One region of the Candidatus Pantoea symbiotica genome, then DNA from elsewhere that is predicted to be linked to it. Evidence: riboswitches for the same ligand, from Rfam matches in the RefSeq annotation. Region 1 holds a riboswitch; each other region holds the start of a gene.

Region 1 (4,556 bases):
GCGGAATACCCGCCTTCATGCAGGCATCCGAAAGTTGATAGGTGACGGCAAAGTTATCGGCGGCATCGATCACCAGATCGCAGCCCGCGAGCGCCTGCTGCACATTGCTAGCGCTCAGCGACTGCTGCACTGCTTCTATCTGCACTTGCGGATTACGCTGCTGCAATGCCTGCTGCGCGCGCAGCACTTTGGGCTGGTCGATATCCTGCTCAGTAAACAGCGTTTGCCGATGCAGGTTATGTAGCGCCACCACATCGTCGTCATACAGTCGAATATGGCCAACACCCGCGCCCACCAGCTGCGGCAATAACGTGGCGCCCAATCCGCCCGCACCCGCCACCAGCACGCGCGCGTCGAGCAGCTTCTGCTGCCCTGCTTCGCCGATTTCCGGCAGCATCATCTGGCGTTGATAACGTTGCATGTTTTCCTGCCTCAACTCAGATTTGCCAGGCCAAAGATCGGCGTGGAAGCGGCTGCCATATCGCGCTTCTCCATCAATCCGGCAGCGCGCGCGGCTTGCCCGGCTTCAATCGCCAAACGGAAGGCGTTGGCCATGCCGATCGGATCGCCCGCTTTGGCGACGGCGGTGTTAAGCAGAATGCCATCGAAGCCCATCTCCATCGCCTGCGCCGCCTGCGACGGCGCGCCAATGCCAGCATCAATGATCAGCGGAATGTCACTGAACCACGCACGCATGGCGCGCAGACCGTCGATGTTGCGCAAGCCCTGACCGGAACCAATCGGCGCGCCCCACGGCATCAACAGTTCGCAGCCCGCCGCCAGCAGCTTTTCGCCAACGATCAGATCTTCAGTGGTGTACGGAAACACCTGAAAACCCTCTGCGCTGAGGATGCGCGCGGCTTCAACCAGTGCGAAGGGATCGGGCTGCAGTGTGTCGGCGTGACCAATCACTTCCAGCTTGATCCACGCGGTGTTGAACAGTTCGCGCGCCATGTGCGCGGTGGTGACGGCTTCTTTCACCGTGTGACAACCGGCGGTATTCGGTAACACGCGGATGTTGAGGCCGGTCAGCAGTTCGCGGAAAGCCGCGCCCGCCGCGCCTTCGCGCCGCAAACTGACGGTGATGATATCGGTGCCGGAGGCGGCAATCGCCTGCTGCAAAATGGCGGGCGAAGGATAACCGGCGGTGCCAAGCAGGAAGCGTGATTGTGGGTCAAAATCGTAAAACATCGCTTAACCTCCCTGCATCGGTGACAGCACTTCAAGCTGGCAACCTTCATCCAGCAACTGCGTGTGGTACTGGCTTTTTGGCACAAACGCACCGTTGTAGGCGGTGGCGACGCAGGCCACGTCGATTTGCTGCTCGATCAGCAATTCGCTCAGGCTTTTTGCCTGCGTGCTGATGAGGCGGCCGTTAAGCTGAATGTTCATTTTTAAGTTCCCCAGAAAGACGCTGCATCAGCTGCTCTGCCAGCATCGGTGCCAGCAGAAAACCGTGGCGATACATGCCGTTGAGATAAAAGATGTGATTGTGATAGTGGATTTCCGGCAGATTCGCCGGATAAGCCGGACGCAGCCCACTGCCGCTTTCAATGACGCGCGCTTCGGCTAAGGCCGGATGGATGGCGTAGGCGGCGCTGAGCAACTCCATCATGGCGCGCGCGCTGATGGCACTGGCATCGTCGCTCTCGATCATGGTGGCGCCGAGCATAAAGTGGCCACCGCGACGCGGCACCAGATAGCAGGGAAAACGCGGATGCAGCAGACGAATCGGGCGGGAAAACTGCACTTCTTCGCTGTGCAGAATCAGCATTTCGCCGCGCACCGCACGCAGGCGCGGCAGTTCCGGCGCGGCGTGGATGCCGCGACAATCGATAATCTGGCCGCTCGGCGCGTGATTGTTGAATGGCACGCCGTGGGCGATCAGCTTGTCTCGCATCTCCTGCAACGCCAGACGCGGATCGAGATGCGCTTCCCCGGCGAAAAACAGACCGCGCGCAAAGCGCCCTTCCAGCGCCGGTTCGATATCGGCGGGATCGACCCATTGGTGCTGCTCGGTCATACGGGCGAAACGGTTGAGTTCCTGGCTATCGCGCGGCGGCGCAACCACCAACGTGCCCTGATGCTTGACGCTGCTGACGCGCTGTTGCCACCATGCGGCGGCGTGTTGTCCTAGGGTGATGACGTCGCGCGGCGCACTTTCGGCTTCACACCAGGGCGCCAGCATGCCGCCAGCAAACCACGATGCCGGGCGACGCGCATCATCGCCAATCACCTCGACGTCTTCGCCGCGTTCCGCCAGCAAGGTAGCCACGCACAAACCCGCCACGCCGCAGCCGAGCACGCTCCAGCGGCTCACAGCGCCGGTTCCGGGATGTTCAAAAAGGGGGAATTCACATCGGCCTCTCAGTGTTAGCTGAGACCCGCAGATACAGGAGAAGGGAAATGGCGCAACCATCGAGCTTGCCTGAGCGCCAGACAGCCCAAAGAACAAGACTGTCAGTCTTCCTACGCCAGTATCAACTGGGTCAGGTTCAAAGGGTCGCTAAGCCGCGCAGTGCGCTATTAGCCTCTCAGTCTCTTTGGCGAGACTCCCCCGACGCGTCTATTTGTATTGCAGGCGATGGTCGCCGTCAAGCGCGGAATAACCAGATCGTTTACAGGGAAATAAGCAGCAAGGCATTTATCGCTACCTGGGCTTTGTGGATCACAAACGTAACATATGGTATACAAACACATTATTTTATGCGCAAGAACCAATTACAGGTGATGTCGGAATATCCATGAAGAATATTAAAATTGCATTTATTAAAGCCGGCTGGCACAAAGAAATTGTCCATAATGCCCTGGTGGGTTTTGAAAAAGAATTAGCCGATCAATCCGTAGAAGCAGAATTAAAAGTGCTTGAAGTGCCTGGCGCATTTGAAATGCCGCTGCTGGCTAAGCGTCTGGCCGAAACCGGCAAATACGATGCGATTGTCTGCGCCGCGCTGGTGGTTGACGGCGGTATCTATCGCCATGATTTCGTTGCCGCTGCGGTGGTTGATGGCCTGATGAATGTGCAGCTGACCACCAATGTGCCGGTGTTCTCCGTGTCATTAACGCCGCATAATTTCCAGCCGGTTGATGTTATCGAAAACTTCTATACCGAGCATTTTATTAAGAAAGGCAAAGAAGCGGCGCGCGCTGCGCTAGCTATTCACAATCTGTCGATTGATTGATGCATTAAAAAGGGAGCACCTCATCAGGCGCTCCCTTTTATTTAATATGACTTTCTACTGTTAATATTCAGAATAGTGCCAGCCTCGCTTCACTCAGTGTTTCACACTCATCAAATGATTTTCTTTCATAGGTCGGCGCGTTTCAGATGGATTGATATCGCACTCTTTCGGCAGTAACAGCGTAAAGATTCCCGCGATCACCAGCGAACCCGCCAGCCAGCAAATCGCCACATTTTGGCTATACAGCAGCGTCATGATCCCGACTAAGTACGGTCCGCAGAATCCACCCAGATTACCCAACCCATTGATTACGCCACGCGCGCTGCCCGCCACTTCTGGCGCAGCGATACGTCCGGGAATCGACCAGAACGGGCTGGTTGCCGCTTTGAGGAAGAAGCCGCACACCACCAGCGCGATATAGGCGGCGGCGACGTTGTCATGCAGCACCACCGACGCCAGCAAGGCGGCAGCAAAGCAGAACAGCGACACCATCACCCACAAACGGCGCTTGCCGGTGCGATCGCTTAACCATGAAATGGCGTAGATGCCGAGCACCGTCGCCACAAAAGGAATCGCTGCCAGCAGGCCGACGCCCGCCATATTGGTGCCGGTGAGATTTTTCAGGATACTCGGCAGCCACAGCGTGTAACCGTAATCGCCGGTTTGATAGAAGAAGTTGAGCGCCACCAACTTCATCAGGCCCGAGTTGCGAAACACCGCTTTCAACGGCGCTTTGCTGATCGGTTCCTTTTGCAGATGCTGTGCCTTTTCGCGCGCCAGTTCGCGCAACAAATATTCCTTTTCACGTGCCGGTAACCAGCGCGCCTCTTCAGGACGATCGGCGATCACCAGCCACCACACCAGCAGCACTACGGCGGAAAGCAGGCCTTCAATAATGAACAGCCAGCGCCAGTCAAGCACATTGATGATGTAACCCGATATCGGCGCGGTGAACATGCCGCCTAACGGCGCGAACATCATGACAAAGGCGTTGGCGCGACCCAGCTCTTTTTCCGGGAACCAGTTGCTAACCATGGTTAACACCACCGGCAGCATGCCGCCTTCGGAAATCCCCAGCACAAAACGCAGCGCCAGCAGCTGATAATGGTTGGTGACAAAACCGGTGGCGATCGACACCACCATCCACGCGGTCAGTGACCAGGCAATAAAGCGTTTGCCGCTGCCATTCACCGCGATACGTCCGCCCGGCACCTGTAAAAACAGATAACCAATAAAGAAGATGCCGCTCACCACGCCGGCCATTTGGCTGGTGATCGCCAAATCCTGATCCATGCCGCCAGGCAGCGCAAAGCTGATATTGACGCGATCCATGAATGAGACAATGCAGGTGATGAGAATCGGGGCGATGACGCG
Region 2 (4,556 bases), on a different contig from region 1:
GATGCGCGCCTGCCATGAATCCTGCGGATCGCGCCAGCCGCGAATGTTCTGGCTGCCGGTGGGAATGGCTTTGCTAAAGCGCTGGCTCAGCAACACCAGCAGCAAACAGCAACCGAGCTGTAACAGCGCCAGCAGCGCCGCGCGGCCCGGATCGTAGTCGAAATTCAGCGCCTGATAGATCGCCAGTTCCAGCGTGGTGGCCTGCGGTCCGCCGCCCAGCGCCAGCACCGTGGCGAAGCTGGCGAAGCAGAGCATAAAGATCAGCGCCGCCGTCGGCAGAATCTGACGGCGTAGCCACGGCCATTCCAGCCAGCGAAACAGATTCCAGCCACGCAGGCCAAGCTGGGCGGCGACTTGCCGCTGCTCGCCGGGAATGCTCTCCAGCGCCTGTAACAGCAGGCGCGTCGCCAGCGGCAGGTTAAAGAAGACGTGCGCCAGCAGAATGCCCTGCAGGCCATACGGTGAAAAGTGGTAGTCAAAGCCAATGGCCGCGCACAGTTGCGCCAGCCAGCCGCTGCGACCGTAGACGCTGAGCAAGCCAAACACCGCCACCAGCACCGGCAGCACCAGCGTCATGGCGCACAGGCGCAGCAACAGATTGCGTCCCGGAAAACGGCGGCGATAGAGCGCGCGGGCCAGCAAGATTGCGGGCAGCACCGACAGCAGCGCCGACAGCAGCGCCTGCTCAAACGAGAACAGCAGCACATGATGCAGATAACTGTCGTCGAGCAGCGCACGCCAGTCGGTGGCCGGCGCAACCATCACCAATGCGCCAAACGCCAGCAGCGCCACCGCGCACAGCAACAGCGCGATGGCGCTACCGGGAATTAACCAGCCGGGCATTAACGGCTAACGGCGCTTTGCCATGCGCTGATCCACGCAGCACGATGGTCGGCCACTTCGGCTGGCGTGAATTGCAACGCCTTGGCGGGCACCTGCAGAGATTGATAACCGGCTGGCAGATCGCTTTTGATCACTGGATACATCCAGTTGCCGGTCGGAATGGTCTGCTGGAAGGCCGGAGAAACCATAAACTGCATGAACTGCTGCGCCAGCTTGGGCTGTTTGCTGCTGGCGAACTGTGCGGCAACTTCCACCTGCAAATAGTGGCCTTCGCTGAATTCGGCCGCAGCATAGTTCTCTTTCTTCTCTTCGATAATGTGATAAGCCGGAGAGGTGGTGTAGCTCAACACCAGATCGCCTTCGCCCTTCAGGAACAGGCCGTAAGCTTCGCTCCAGCCTTTGGTGACGGTAACGGTTTTTTGTGCCAGCTTCTGCCACGCGTCAGGCGCGTTATCGCCATAAACTTTTTGCATCCACAGCAGCAGGCCAAGGCCCGGCGTGCTGGTGCGCGGATCTTCATAAATCACGCGCCATTTTTCCGGGCTTTCGACCAGTTCCTTCAGGCTTTTCGGCGGATTCTTCATTTTGTTTTTATCGTAGACGAAGGCGAAGTAGCCATAATCGAACGGAATGAAGGTGTCGCTGTGCCAGCCATCTGGCAACGTTAATGCTTTGGTATCAACGCTGCTTTTGGCAAATAGCCCGGTTTTCTCCGCTGCCTGCACCAGATTGTTATCTAGTCCCAGCACCACATCGGCTTTGCTGTTTTTGCCTTCCATGCGCACACGATTAAGCAGTGATACGCCATCTTCCAGCGCTACGTAATTCAGTTCGCAGTCGCACTGCGCCTCAAAGGCTTTTTTTACCGCCGGGCCGGGGCCCCAATCGGCAGAGAACGAATCGTAGGTGTAAACGGTGAGAACCGGTTTGGCAGCGAAAGCCGGTGCCGCAACCAGCAGCAACACAGGCAGAACTTTGTTTAACACTTTGCGCTCCTTGAGGAGAAGATAAGTTGAGTCGCAAAGGATCTGAGGAGTGAGACATCTCAAATCCCTACGCCGGTATTAGCCGGATCAGGTTCGACGGGTTTCTCTCAGCCCTGATAGCAAGGCACCCCGTTGAGAACGGCTCATTCTAGTCATTTATGTGACAGCGCGAAAGGATCACTGGCTGGAAGTCTTAACGTATCCGAGTTGCGCACCTGGTCACCATAAATGGCGACCCTACAGATTTTGCTGCGTATCACAGCTCCGGAGGCGCAAACCAGGCTGATTTGAAGTCAAACCAGCCGAGCGTATTGAGGCGCACGCCGCGCATACTGCGCTGTCCTTCCAGCAGCAGCCAGTGATGGAACAGCGGATGCAGATAGTCGCTGTCGATCAGCTGTTTACTCCAATCCGCCAAGGGTAAATCCTTTTGCCGCCAGCGCGCGGCATCGGCTTGCCAGTCAATGGGGATGCAGTGATGCATCAACGGCAGCTCAAACAGTTGGGCGAACAGCGCGTACTCGAGCGGCAAGGTAAAGTTGACGCTGCCGAGCCAGATGTCACTTTCACCTTCGCCCTCGAACCACTCTTCGTAGCTCACAACGCGGGTGATTAGCTCAACACCTTGCTGCGCCAGCAGCGGTCGCAGCGCGTTGGCGATACCTTCATGCTCAACGTGATGGCTGTACCAGCTCAGCGTCAGTTGGGTTAAACCTGCTGGCTTGTCGGCGGGCGTGAGATCGCGGCGATGGTGCCAGCGTGGCAGCAAGCCATAAGCGGGGAACCAGTAACGCTGATAGCCGACGCCAGCATGATTCAATAAGGCGATTGGATTAAACAGATAACTCACCCAGCGGCGGAAATGCGCATCGCGGCCCAATGCGGAGCGCTGATCGTAAAGCAGAAAGTAGCAGCCTTCTTCCAGACGGCTCTCTTCCGATTTTTCATCGGCGGTTTCGCCTTGCAGTTTGACTCCGGCGTACACCAGTTCATCGCTGATCTCCGGCAGCACCCAAATTGACACATCGTCAATCAGCGCGCGATAGCCAAAGTAATCATCGAAAGCGGCGATCTTCAGCTGCGTTTGCTGATTGCGCACCACGCTGTACGGGCCGGTGCCAATCGGCTGGCGGGCAAACTGACGCAGCGTTGGCCATTCGCGCGGCAGGATCATCGCGCTGACGCTGGCCAGCAGCCATGGCAACCAATCGTCCGGCTGGCTCAGATGGATATCCAGCGTCCAGGGCGCGGGCGAATCCAGTTTACTGATGTGAGAAAACAGCGGCTGGCTGCGCACGCGTTCCAGCGAAGCAATCACATCCTCCATTTCCAGCTCACGACCATGATGAAAACGGATCGCCGGGCGCAGGAAGAAGCGCCACTGCAGCGGCGAGGTTTGCTGCCAGTGATGGGCGATATCGGGTTCGATTTCCCCCTTTTCCTCATTTATGCGCATCAGGCCGTTGAAAATTTGTCGCGCCAGATGGGTTTCCGAGCGGCGCAGCGGCGAACCGGGCAGCAGATTGGGCAGCGGACGGTAATAGAGTACGCGCAGAATGTGTTTGCCCTGGCGGAAGCTGCGACCTAAATGCGCCGCGATCATTTGGCGCACCTGATTTTTATCACCCACCAGCTGCACTAACTGTTCGATGCGATCCTGCTCCAATAGATCCTCAGCACGCTGCTGCTGGAGCGCCAGGCCGGTATAGCAGAAACTCAGCATCGAGCGCTTGCCGCGTCCCGCTTCCGCCTGCCAAATCAGCCAGCCTTCACTCTGCATGGCGTTAAGCAGGTTACGCATATGCCGGCGCGAGCAGTGCAGCAGATCCGCCAGCTCGTTGAGCGTGGTTTCCTGATCCTGCCCCTGACAGCTTTGCCATAAGCGGATGAATTGCTGCTGCAAACGTGATGAGGACATAAAAGGGGAACTCCTTGTCAGAATCGCTCAGTTTTTCCTGCCTCATATTAGAGGCATACTGCACGGTAATGGAAGAGCGGGAGGCATTCAGCAACGAATGGCGCTCTGCCAGCGGTTCCGCCGACGTGGAACCTCTTTCTGAGTAGGGTGCATTTTCACCGCCAGCAGCGCTTTATCTGCTGGCTTTTTTCGTTTTGCTGTAGAATCTTCTACCCTCATTTCTCTACCTTTTTTTATCCGCAAAGGGATTTCTGCATGAAATCGCTGTTAACGCGTCAACGTCGCATCAATCCGGTCTATCTCTCATTTATGGCAGTGTCGTTTATGACCGGCGTGGCCGGTGCGCTGCAGGCGCCGACGCTGAGCCTGTTTCTGACGCGTGAAGTGCAGGTGAGTCCATTCTGGGTCGGCTTATTCTTTACCATCAATGCGATCGCCGGGATTGTGATTAGCCTGCTGATGGCGAAACGCTCCGATAACCAGGGCGATCGCCGCAACCTGATTCTGTTTTGCTGCCTGATGGCGACGCTGAATGCGCTGCTGTTTGCCTTCAATCGCCACTATTTAACGCTGGTGACGCTGGGCGTGTTTTTGTCGGCGCTGGCCAGCGTGTCGATTCCGCAGGTGTTCGCCCTCGCGCGGGAATATGCCGATCAATCAGCGCGCGAAGTGGTGATGTTCAGCTCGGTGATGCGTGCGCAGCTGTCGCTGGCGTGGGTGATTGGGCCGCCGCTGTCGTTTGCGCTGGCGCTCAACTACGGCTTTGTGACGCTGTTTTGCGTGGCGGCGGGGATTTTCCTGCTGAGCAT
Region 3 (4,556 bases), on a different contig from region 1:
CAGTTTTGGGGCCGTGGCAGGAAAGGCGTCGGTCATACATTTTCCTCTTTAAGGGTATCGGCAGCGTGATAAAGCTCGCCGCCACGATTGCGGAAGGCATCCGACATTTGCGCCATACCAATCTCTATCGGCTGAGCTTCAGCCTGTTGGCGGGCGGCAAACTCGCGCACTTCCTGAGTAATTTTCATTGAGCAGAATTTTGGTCCGCACATCGAACAGAAGTGCGCGACTTTGCCCGATTCCTGCGGCAGAGTTTCATCGTGATAGGCGCGTGCGGTGTGCGGATCGAGCGCCAGATTGAACTGATCTTCCCAGCGAAATTCAAAACGCGCTTTCGACATCGCATTGTCGCGGATCTGCGCACCGGGATGACCTTTCGCCAGATCCGCCGCGTGTGCGGCGATCTTGTAGGTGATCAGCCCCTGCTTCACGTCATCTTTATTCGGCAAACCAAGGTGTTCTTTAGGTGTCACGTAGCACAGCATGGCGCAGCCGAACCAGCCAATCATGGCCGCGCCGATACCAGAAGTGAAATGGTCGTAGCCCGGCGCGATATCGGTGGTGAGCGGGCCAAGCGTGTAAAACGGGGCTTCGTGACAATGCTCAAGCTGTTCGGTCATATTGCGACGAATCATCTGCATCGGCACATGGCCCGGACCTTCAATCATCACCTGCACATCATATTCCCAGGCGATTTTAGTCAGTTCGCCCAGCGTATGCAGTTCGGCAAATTGTGCCTCATCGTTGGCATCCTGAATCGAGCCGGGACGCAGGCCGTCGCCGAGCGACAGTGCCACATCGTAGGCGGCACAAATTTCACAAATCTCGCGGAAGTGCAGATAGAGGAAACTTTCGGTGTGATGTGACAGGCACCATTTCGCCATGATCGAGCCGCCGCGCGACACAATGCCGGTCAGGCGTTTGGCCGTCATCGGCACGTAGCGCAGTAGCACGCCAGCGTGAATGGTGAAGTAGTCGACACCTTGTTCCGCTTGCTCCAGCAGCGTGTCGCGGAAAATCTCCCAGTTGAGATCTTCTGCAATGCCGTTCACCTTTTCCAGCGCCTGATAAATCGGCACTGTACCAATTGGCACCGGGCTGTTTCGCAAAATCCACTCGCGCGTTTCATGAATGTAGCGGCCGGTTGAGAGGTCCATCACGGTGTCTGCGCCCCAGCGCGTCGACCACACCAGCTTCTCTACTTCTTCTTCAATTGATGAACTCACCGCCGAGTTACCAATATTGGCATTTACCTTCACCAGAAAGTTGCGGCCAATGATCATCGGTTCGGATTCGGGATGGTTGATGTTAGAAGGGATGATGGCGCGGCCGCTGGCGACTTCCTGGCGGACAAATTCAGCGGTGATATTTTCCGGCAGATTAGCGCCAAAGCTGTGGCCCGGATGCTGCTGTAGCAGCACTTCACCGCGAATACGCTCGCGGCCCATGTTTTCGCGCAGCGCAATAAACTCCATCTCCTGCGTGATGATGCCCTGACGTGCATAGTGCAGCTGGGTAACCCGGCGACCCGCTTTGGCGCGGCGCGGTTGTGGCAGATGCTCAAAACGCAGGTGATCCAAGCCTTCATCGGCCAGACGTTGCTGCGTGTAGCTGGAACTTAGCTGGTGGATGGTTTCGCTGTCGCCACGATCTTCGATCCAGTTGGCGCGTAGTCTTGCAAGTCCCTGATGCACATCAATAGTGGCTTGAGGATCGCCATAAGCACCGGCGGTGTCATAAACCGGCACCGCTTCATTCGGCTCATATTGCGGATGTTCTTTGCTGCCGCCGATGTGCATCGGGCTGAGCTGTATCTCACGCATCGGCACGCGAATATCCGCGCGGCTGCCAGTGATCCAGATACGTTTGGAGTTGGGGAAAGCGGTTCCCTGCAGAGAATCGATAAATTCTTGCGCCTGAGCGCGTTGTTCACGACGAGAAGTTTTAGCAGACATAGCAAGTTTCCGGTAAAGGTTGGAAGTTGCTTGTCCAGAGTTCGGAAGGAGTAACAGCGACGATGCTGGGCGCCAGCTTGCAACGTGCTGATGATGTCTACTCTTGTTCCCTTCGCAGGTACTAACCTGATCAGGTTCCGCGGATCCCGAATTAACGGTCTCAGCCCCGGAGGGCACTCCGACAAGGTTGTGTTTTGTGGTTTAAGCTACTTTGCTTGCCATTTTGCACCTGGGCAGTGCTCGTGACCGTCACGTACTACGTGTACGCTCCGGTCCCTGCGCGCTGTCCGAGTGCAAACTGGCTGCGCACGCTACGCTTAAACCGCAAAACCTTACTCTTCATACTTCTGAAAGAAGAAATAAAAAAAGCCCATTCAGCATAAGAGGGCTTTTCTTGAATAACAAGTTTTTTACATCTTCGGGATGCTAAGCCGGGCGGGCGATGACGCTGTCGTTGGCAACCGGCGGGCGCGCCAGCTGGTTGTCCCAGGCGAGCTGCACCAACTTATCTTCCAGCGTAAAGCGCGATTCCAGCACCTCGCCGACTTCAGAGAGCGCGGTCTGAAAATCCACGCAATTATCATCGTTAATCGCTTGCTGCAGATGGGTGTCGTAGAGCTGCATGATGCGATCGGTATTCGCCTCAAGTGCCGGATAAATCTGCGCGGCCACGATTAATGGGCTATCACCCTGCATCTCACTAATGATGTGTTCATACACGCTGAAATGGCCGGTAGACAGGTAATCCACCAGGTTGTGACAAAACGCATCGAGCGCCTGTTCATCCAGCGCAGTTAACGCATCTTTTTGTGGCTTCATGCCAATAAGCTCGTAGTAAGTGACGAGCAGCTGTCGACGGGCGCGCAGCCATGAATCCACCAATTCATTTCTGCCACCTACACGCTCTGTCAGGTTCTCTAACTGGTTAAGCATATGGGGCTCCAGGTAGGTTATAGTTGTTTATTACACACTTAATATTAGGATTTCAGCGTGCGATTTGACGCTAAGGACAACGATTAAGATGCAACGTGAGATCTCAAGCTTAGACGCTGGTTGGTGGGTTGTCAGCCATGAGCAAAAACTTTGGATGCCGCAGGGTGAATTGCCGCATGGCTTAGCCAGCGATTTTGGCCTGAACGGCAGCAACGGCATTTTGATTGGCGAGTGGCAGGGCGAGAATGTCTGGCTGGTACGCGAGCCGCGCCCGGACAGCATGGGCTCTGTGCGTCAATTGATTGATGAAGATGTTGGCCTGTTCCAAATCGCCGGACGTGGCGTGCAGCTGGCAGAGTTTTACCGCTCGCATCGCTGGTGCGGCTATTGCGGCCATGAGATGCACATCAGCAAACGCGAATTTGCCTGCTTGTGCAATCACTGCCGCGAGCGCTATTACCCGCAAATTGCGCCGTGCATCATCGTGGCCATTCGCCGTGGCGATGAGATCCTGCTTGCCAATCATGCGCGCCATCGCAACAACATCTATACCGTTCTGGCCGGCTTCGTCGAAGTGGGCGAAACGCTAGAACAAGCGGTGGCGCGGGAAGTGATGGAGGAGAGTAACGTGCGGGTGAAAAACGTGCGCTACGTTACCTCGCAGCCGTGGCCGTTCCCGCACTCTCTGATGATGGCGTATATGGCGGAATATGATGGCGGCGATCTGCAACACGACGGTAAAGAGCTGCTGGATGCCGGTTGGTATCGCTATGACGATCTGCCGCTGTTACCGCCGCCCGGCACGGTGGCGCGTCGCCTGATTGAAGATACCGTTGCCCTGTGTCGCGCCAGCACGGCGTGAAAATGCTACACTGCCGGCCTTAGCATGAGAGAGCCCATTATGAGTGAACTGAAGAACGATCGTTATCTGCGCGCCCTGTTACGTCAGCCGGTTGATGTCACGCCGGTATGGATGATGCGACAAGCTGGGCGCTATTTGCCGGAGTACAAAGCCACGCGCGCTGAAGCCGGTGATTTTATGTCGCTGTGTAAGAATGCTGAGCTGGCGTGTGAAGTCACGCTGCAACCGCTGCGTCGCTATGCGCTGGATGCGGCAATCCTCTTCAGCGATATCCTCACCATTCCAGATGCGATGGGACTTGGGCTCTACTTTGAGACCGGCGAAGGCCCACGTTTCTCCAATCCGATCACCTGCCGTGCGGATGTCGATAAGCTGCCGGTGCCGGATCCAGAGCAAGAACTCGGTTATGTGATGAACGCGGTGCGTACCATTCGTCACAACCTGAAAGGCGAAGTGCCGCTGATCGGTTTCTCCGGTAGCCCGTGGACGCTGGCAACCTACATGGTTGAAGGCGGCAGCAGCAAAGCTTTCACTAAAATCAAAAAGATGATGTACGCCGAGCCGCAAACCCTGCACAAGCTGTTGGATAAGCTGGCCGATAGCGTGATTCTTTATCTCAATGCGCAGATCAAAGCTGGCGCGCAGTCGATCATGGTGTTCGACACATGGGGCGGCGTGCTGACCGGACGCGACTATCGCGAATTCTCGCTTTACTACATGCACAAAATAGTCGATAGCGTGCTGCACGAGAATGAAGGTCGTCGTGTACCTATTACGCTGTTCACCAAAGGTGGCGGCCAATGGCT
Region 4 (4,556 bases), on a different contig from region 1:
GGTGGGAGAACGATTGTTGTCGATCATCACGCGATCAACATAATCCGCGCCTGGTAAATAGAGGCTATCCGCTGGAATGGTCATGCAGCGATGTTGAAGAAGGCTGTCCGCCTCTTTGCCCAATAACTGTACGATGTCCGTCATGTTCGCTCCTGATAAATGGCTGGATTGGAACCGGCCGATGCCGATTCGCCCCCAACAGCCTGGACCGGAAAGCGCCAGGCTGGCAAATTGCTGACTCCATTTTTCAGACGGATGCGCAGTGAAAAAGCGGCAATCTGGCGTTACGCCCTACCACCATTGATGGAAATGGTGCACCGGCCCAATGCCTTTACCGACCTCCAGCGAATCGGCGTGCAACAGCGCCTGTTGTAGCCACGCCTTGGCTTCGGCCACCGTTGCCGCCCAATCATCATGACGCGGACGCAACGCCGCCAGTGCGGCGGAGAGCGAGCAACCGGTGCCGTGCGTGTGGCGCGTATTAACACGCGGCGCGGTAAAGCGCTGGCGTCCGTCGCGGGTAATCAGCCAATCCGGACTTTCGGCATCGCTGAGATGCCCACCCTTCATCAGCACCGCTTCACAGCCGAGATCGAGCAGCGCATCGCCCTGCTGCAACATGGTCTTCTCATCCTGCGCCATAGCGCGTCCCAGCAGCGCCGCGGCTTCCGGCAGGTTCGGCGTGATCAGCGAGACCTGCGGCAGCAGCAATTCACGCACGCTGGCTACGGCATCTGGCGACAATAGCGCATCGCCGCTTTTGGCAATCATCACCGTATCCAGCACCACAAACGGCAGGCTGGCCCGTTTCAGCCGCTCGGCGACCACCTCGACTATCGCGGTTTCGGACAACATGCCGATCTTCGCGGCATCAATGCGCACATCATCCAGCACCGAATCGAGCTGTGCGCCGACAAAATCCGGTTCGATGCGATAGACCGACTGCACGCCACAGGTGTTTTGCGCCACCAGCGCGGTAATAACGCTGGTGCCATAAGCGCCCAATGCGGAGAAGGCTTTGAGATCGGCCTGAATACCCGCGCCGCCGCTCGGATCGGTGCCGGCAATGGTCAAGGCGTTGATGCGTTTCATGCTTTCACCTCCAGCGTCCACAGCGTATCGAGGAAGGTGGCGACAAAGCTGCCCGGCCCTGAAACCTGGCGTGCTGTCAGCTCACCGGCCAACGACATCACGCGGCAAGCCGCAGCCACATGTTGCAGGCGATCGCCTGGCAAGCTGGTGAAGGCCGCCACCACCGCTGACAACGCGCAACCTGTACCAACCACGCGCGTCATCAGCGGGCTGCCACCGGGAATCGAGAATGTCTGCAAGCCATCGGTGACGTAATCGACTTCACCGGTCACCGCCACAATTGTGTTGAAATCACGCGCCAGCTGCTGAGCGGCGCTCAGCGCGGCATCGGCCTGATGCAGGCTGTCGACGCCGCGTCCGCCGGTGGCCTGATGCGCCAGAGCGAGAATTTCTGAAGCGTTACCGCGAATCGCTGCCGGTTGCAGGCTCAGCAACTGCTGGCAGAAGGCGGTGCGCAGGCTTAATGCGCCGACCGCCACCGGATCCAGCGTCCACGGCGTGCCTGCCGCTTGCGCTGCTTGCACCGCCGCCAGCATCGCATCACGACGATCGCAGGTTAAGGTGCCTACGTTGATCAACACCGCATCGGCAAAACCGGCAAACTGCGCCGCTTCCTCAGGATCGATCACCATCGCGGGCGAGACTTGCAGTGCCAGCAGCACGTTAGCGGTAAAGGTTTGCACCACGTCATTGGTCATGCAGTGCACCAGCGGCGCTTGCTGACGCAGCAGTTGCAAAGAGTGCGCGAGTTGCGCGGGGGAAAGAAGGTCAGGCTGTTTCATAAGGCTCCCAACCGGCGATCAAGAAGGCGAATGCGGTCAGGCATCTGACTTCCCTACGCTGGCATTATCCAGATCAGGTCAGCGGGTGTATCTCAGCCCTGTATTAGAGGGGCACCCCGAGTCAAAACTACGTTGGCGAGCATAGGGAACAAGCCAGATTAAAGCAAGCAATCGCCACTTTCTCTGTGGATCTTGCTCGAAAAGTTACATTTTACGCGTTCATCTAACTGATTGAATAAAGTCCTTAAAAACCCTTCTTTTTGCGTGCCATGTCATATTTTGTAATAAATTCCATTGATAATTCGCGTCGCGAAAAATAGCATCCCTCGCAACTTGTTTCATGACGAAACAATACGGATTTATTAATTGTTCATGGAAGCATCACGGAGGATTTGCTATGCGTCGGATTCCACGCGCCCCGCTCTCTGCGGCTATTATCTCTGCCCTGTTTGCCGGTACTTTTGTGCCTGTTCCCTCTGCCCACGCCACGGGTTTTGTCGAAGACTCATCGCTCACTGGCAACCTGTTTTACTGGCAACGTCAGCGCGATCGCAAAGAGATGGATCCGCAAAAAGGCGCGTACGGTCAGTATGATGCCAATCTGCATCACGCCTCTGCTAACGCCAATCTCGACTTCTCATCCGGTTATGCCGGTGATGTGATTGGCCTCGATCTTGCGGCATTTGGCGCAGTGGAGTTAAGTAATGGCGGCCCGGCAGCACCGAATGAAATTGGTTTCAGCAACGCCCGTACGCGCTGGGATGAGGACTGGAGCGGTGATAAGAGCGGCTTAAGTCTTTATAAAGCGGCGATCAAGGCAAAATGGCAGGATAACTGGCTGCGCGCCGGCTATCTGCAACCCAGCGGGCAGACGCTACTGGCACCGCACTGGAGTTTCCTGCCCGGCACCTATCGCGGTGTTGAGGCTGGCACCGTCTTCGATTTTAGCGATGCGGGCGCCCTTTCCGTCTCCTGGATGTGGACGGACGAATACAAAGCGCCGTGGTATCGCGACATGTACAACTTCCGCAAGGCCGATGGCGTGACGGAGATTCCGTGGCTGCAATCCTTTGGTGCCAAATACGATTTCAAAAACTCGCTGGTGCTGGAAGGCGCATACGGCCAGGCGGCGAATTACATGGATCAGTATTTTGCCAAAGCCTCTTATCAGTTGCCGCTGGCCGATGCGCCATTGCGCACCAGCTATCAGTTTTACGGCGCGAAAGATCGTGACAACAGCGGCGTGGGCCAGGTCAACGATGTTTACGATGGCCTCGCCTGGCTGCAGGCGCTGACGTTCGGCTACACGATGGGCGCGTTCGATTTCCGTCTCGAAGGCACATGGGTAAAAGCCGAAGGTAATCAGGGCTTCTTCCTGCAGCGTATGACGCCGTCCTATGCCAGCTCGAATGGCCGCATGGATGTGTGGTGGGATTCCCGCTCTGACTGGAACGCCAACGGTGAGAAAGCGTTGTTCGCCGGTGTGATGGTCGATCTTGGGCACTGGCAATTTCCCGGCTGGCAAGTCGGCACTTCATACGCCTATGGCTGGGACGCGAAGCCTTCCACCAATCCGATTTACGACCAAAACCAGCGCCTGAAAGAGTCGGCGTGGAGCATGGACCTGGTTTACACCATCCAGCAAGGCCGCGCCAAAGACACGCAATTCAAACTGCATTACACCCGCTACGACAATCACAGCGATCTTCCCAGCTACAGCGGCGGTTACGGCAACATCTTCCAGGACGAAAAAGACATCAAATTTATGGTCGTCGCGCCATTCACCCTGTTTTGACCCCGATCTGGCAGGAGCCAGAGACTTACCTCCGTGGAGAAGGATAACAGTATGAAAAAGTTAAAAATTAGTTTACTGGCGCTGAGCGTGATGGGCCTTGCCGCCTGCAGTTCATCCCCGCGCAGTAATCAGCAGGTCGTCGACCAAATCAGCCAGTTCGGCGTGCAGTATCAGGTCACTGACAACCAGGCGGCCGATCACGGCGTGAACTGCGCGAAACTCGGCGCCGATTGGGCATCCTGCAATACCGCCACCATCACGCTGACCAACAACGGCCCGGCGCTCACCAGTAAAAACTGGGCGATCTACATGAGCAACGTGCACGAAACGCTGCGGGTCGATAACGATCAGTTCAAAATGACGCACATCGTCGGGGATCTCACCCGCCTGGAACCCACGGAAAAATTCAAAGGCATCGCGGCTGGCGAGTCGATTGAGATCCCGATCGTGAATGAATACTGGCAGCTGTTTATCACTGACGTGATGCCGCGTTGGTACGTCACCGCCGCCAATGCCTCGCCAAAAATCATCACCAGCACCGATACCGAAAACCTCAGCGACTTCGTTAAGCCGTTTGGCGAACAATGGAAGCGCATCGTCGACGATAAAAACGTGCTGATGCTGCCGCAAAGTCGTTTCACGAAGAATGCCGATGTGGCGCAACTGCCTGCTAACGCGTTGCGCGGACAAATCACCCCAACGCCGCGCTCGGTGAAAGTTCATGCTGCCGATGTTGATCTGAGCCGTGGCGTCGCCTTGCATCTTGAAGTGCTGGCAAGCAATCAAGCGGATGCGGTTAAGCAGCGTTTCGATTTGATGGGGCTCAAACAGCAGTCAGCGGGTTATGCCGTTCATACTCGTATCGCCGTTAATCATTTCCGTGGCGC

Evidence for each region. Region 1 has a riboswitch for thiamine pyrophosphate ahead of ACXIZX_RS24535 (FAD-dependent oxidoreductase). Riboswitches for the same ligand answer to the same signal wherever they lie in the genome.
Region 2: it holds a riboswitch for thiamine pyrophosphate, as region 1 does, so the genes downstream of both, thiB (thiamine ABC transporter substrate binding subunit) here and ACXIZX_RS24535 (FAD-dependent oxidoreductase) in region 1, are expected to answer to the same signal.
Region 3: it holds a riboswitch for thiamine pyrophosphate, as region 1 does, so the genes downstream of both, thiC (phosphomethylpyrimidine synthase ThiC) here and ACXIZX_RS24535 (FAD-dependent oxidoreductase) in region 1, are expected to answer to the same signal.
Region 4: it holds a riboswitch for thiamine pyrophosphate, as region 1 does, so the genes downstream of both, thiM (hydroxyethylthiazole kinase) here and ACXIZX_RS24535 (FAD-dependent oxidoreductase) in region 1, are expected to answer to the same signal.

What each region holds. Positions count from the first base shown of each region.
Region 1 covers NZ_JBSZHR010000003.1:837,884-842,439, reverse strand. Annotated here, with positions in the region: gene ACXIZX_RS24550 (ThiF family adenylyltransferase) at 1-421, opposite strand, end outside; gene ACXIZX_RS24545 (thiazole synthase) at 433-1,191, opposite strand; gene thiS (sulfur carrier protein ThiS) at 1,195-1,392, opposite strand; gene ACXIZX_RS24535 (FAD-dependent oxidoreductase) at 1,376-2,320, opposite strand; TPP riboswitch at 2,450-2,569, opposite strand; gene ACXIZX_RS24530 (6,7-dimethyl-8-ribityllumazine synthase) at 2,745-3,182, shown strand; gene ACXIZX_RS24525 (MFS transporter) at 3,276-4,556, opposite strand, start outside.
Region 2 covers NZ_JBSZHR010000002.1:466,869-471,424, forward strand. Annotated here, with positions in the region: gene thiP (thiamine/thiamine pyrophosphate ABC transporter permease ThiP) at 1-843, opposite strand, end outside; gene thiB (thiamine ABC transporter substrate binding subunit) at 843-1,829, opposite strand; TPP riboswitch at 1,876-1,971, opposite strand; gene sgrR (HTH-type transcriptional regulator SgrR) at 2,086-3,747, opposite strand; gene ACXIZX_RS02760 (MFS transporter) at 4,003-4,556, shown strand, end outside.
Region 3 covers NZ_JBSZHR010000002.1:4,282,039-4,286,594, forward strand. Annotated here, with positions in the region: gene thiE (thiamine phosphate synthase) at 1-36, opposite strand, end outside; gene thiC (phosphomethylpyrimidine synthase ThiC) at 33-1,955, opposite strand; TPP riboswitch at 2,046-2,146, opposite strand; gene rsd (sigma D regulator) at 2,382-2,888, opposite strand; gene nudC (NAD(+) diphosphatase) at 2,977-3,750, shown strand; gene hemE (uroporphyrinogen decarboxylase) at 3,790-4,556, shown strand, end outside.
Region 4 covers NZ_JBSZHR010000002.1:2,536,237-2,540,792, forward strand. Annotated here, with positions in the region: gene fbaB (class I fructose-bisphosphate aldolase) at 1-144, opposite strand, end outside; gene thiD (bifunctional hydroxymethylpyrimidine kinase/phosphomethylpyrimidine kinase) at 292-1,092, opposite strand; gene thiM (hydroxyethylthiazole kinase) at 1,089-1,874, opposite strand; TPP riboswitch at 1,908-2,003, opposite strand; gene chiP (chitoporin ChiP) at 2,272-3,669, shown strand; gene ACXIZX_RS12380 (family 20 glycosylhydrolase) at 3,721-4,556, shown strand, end outside.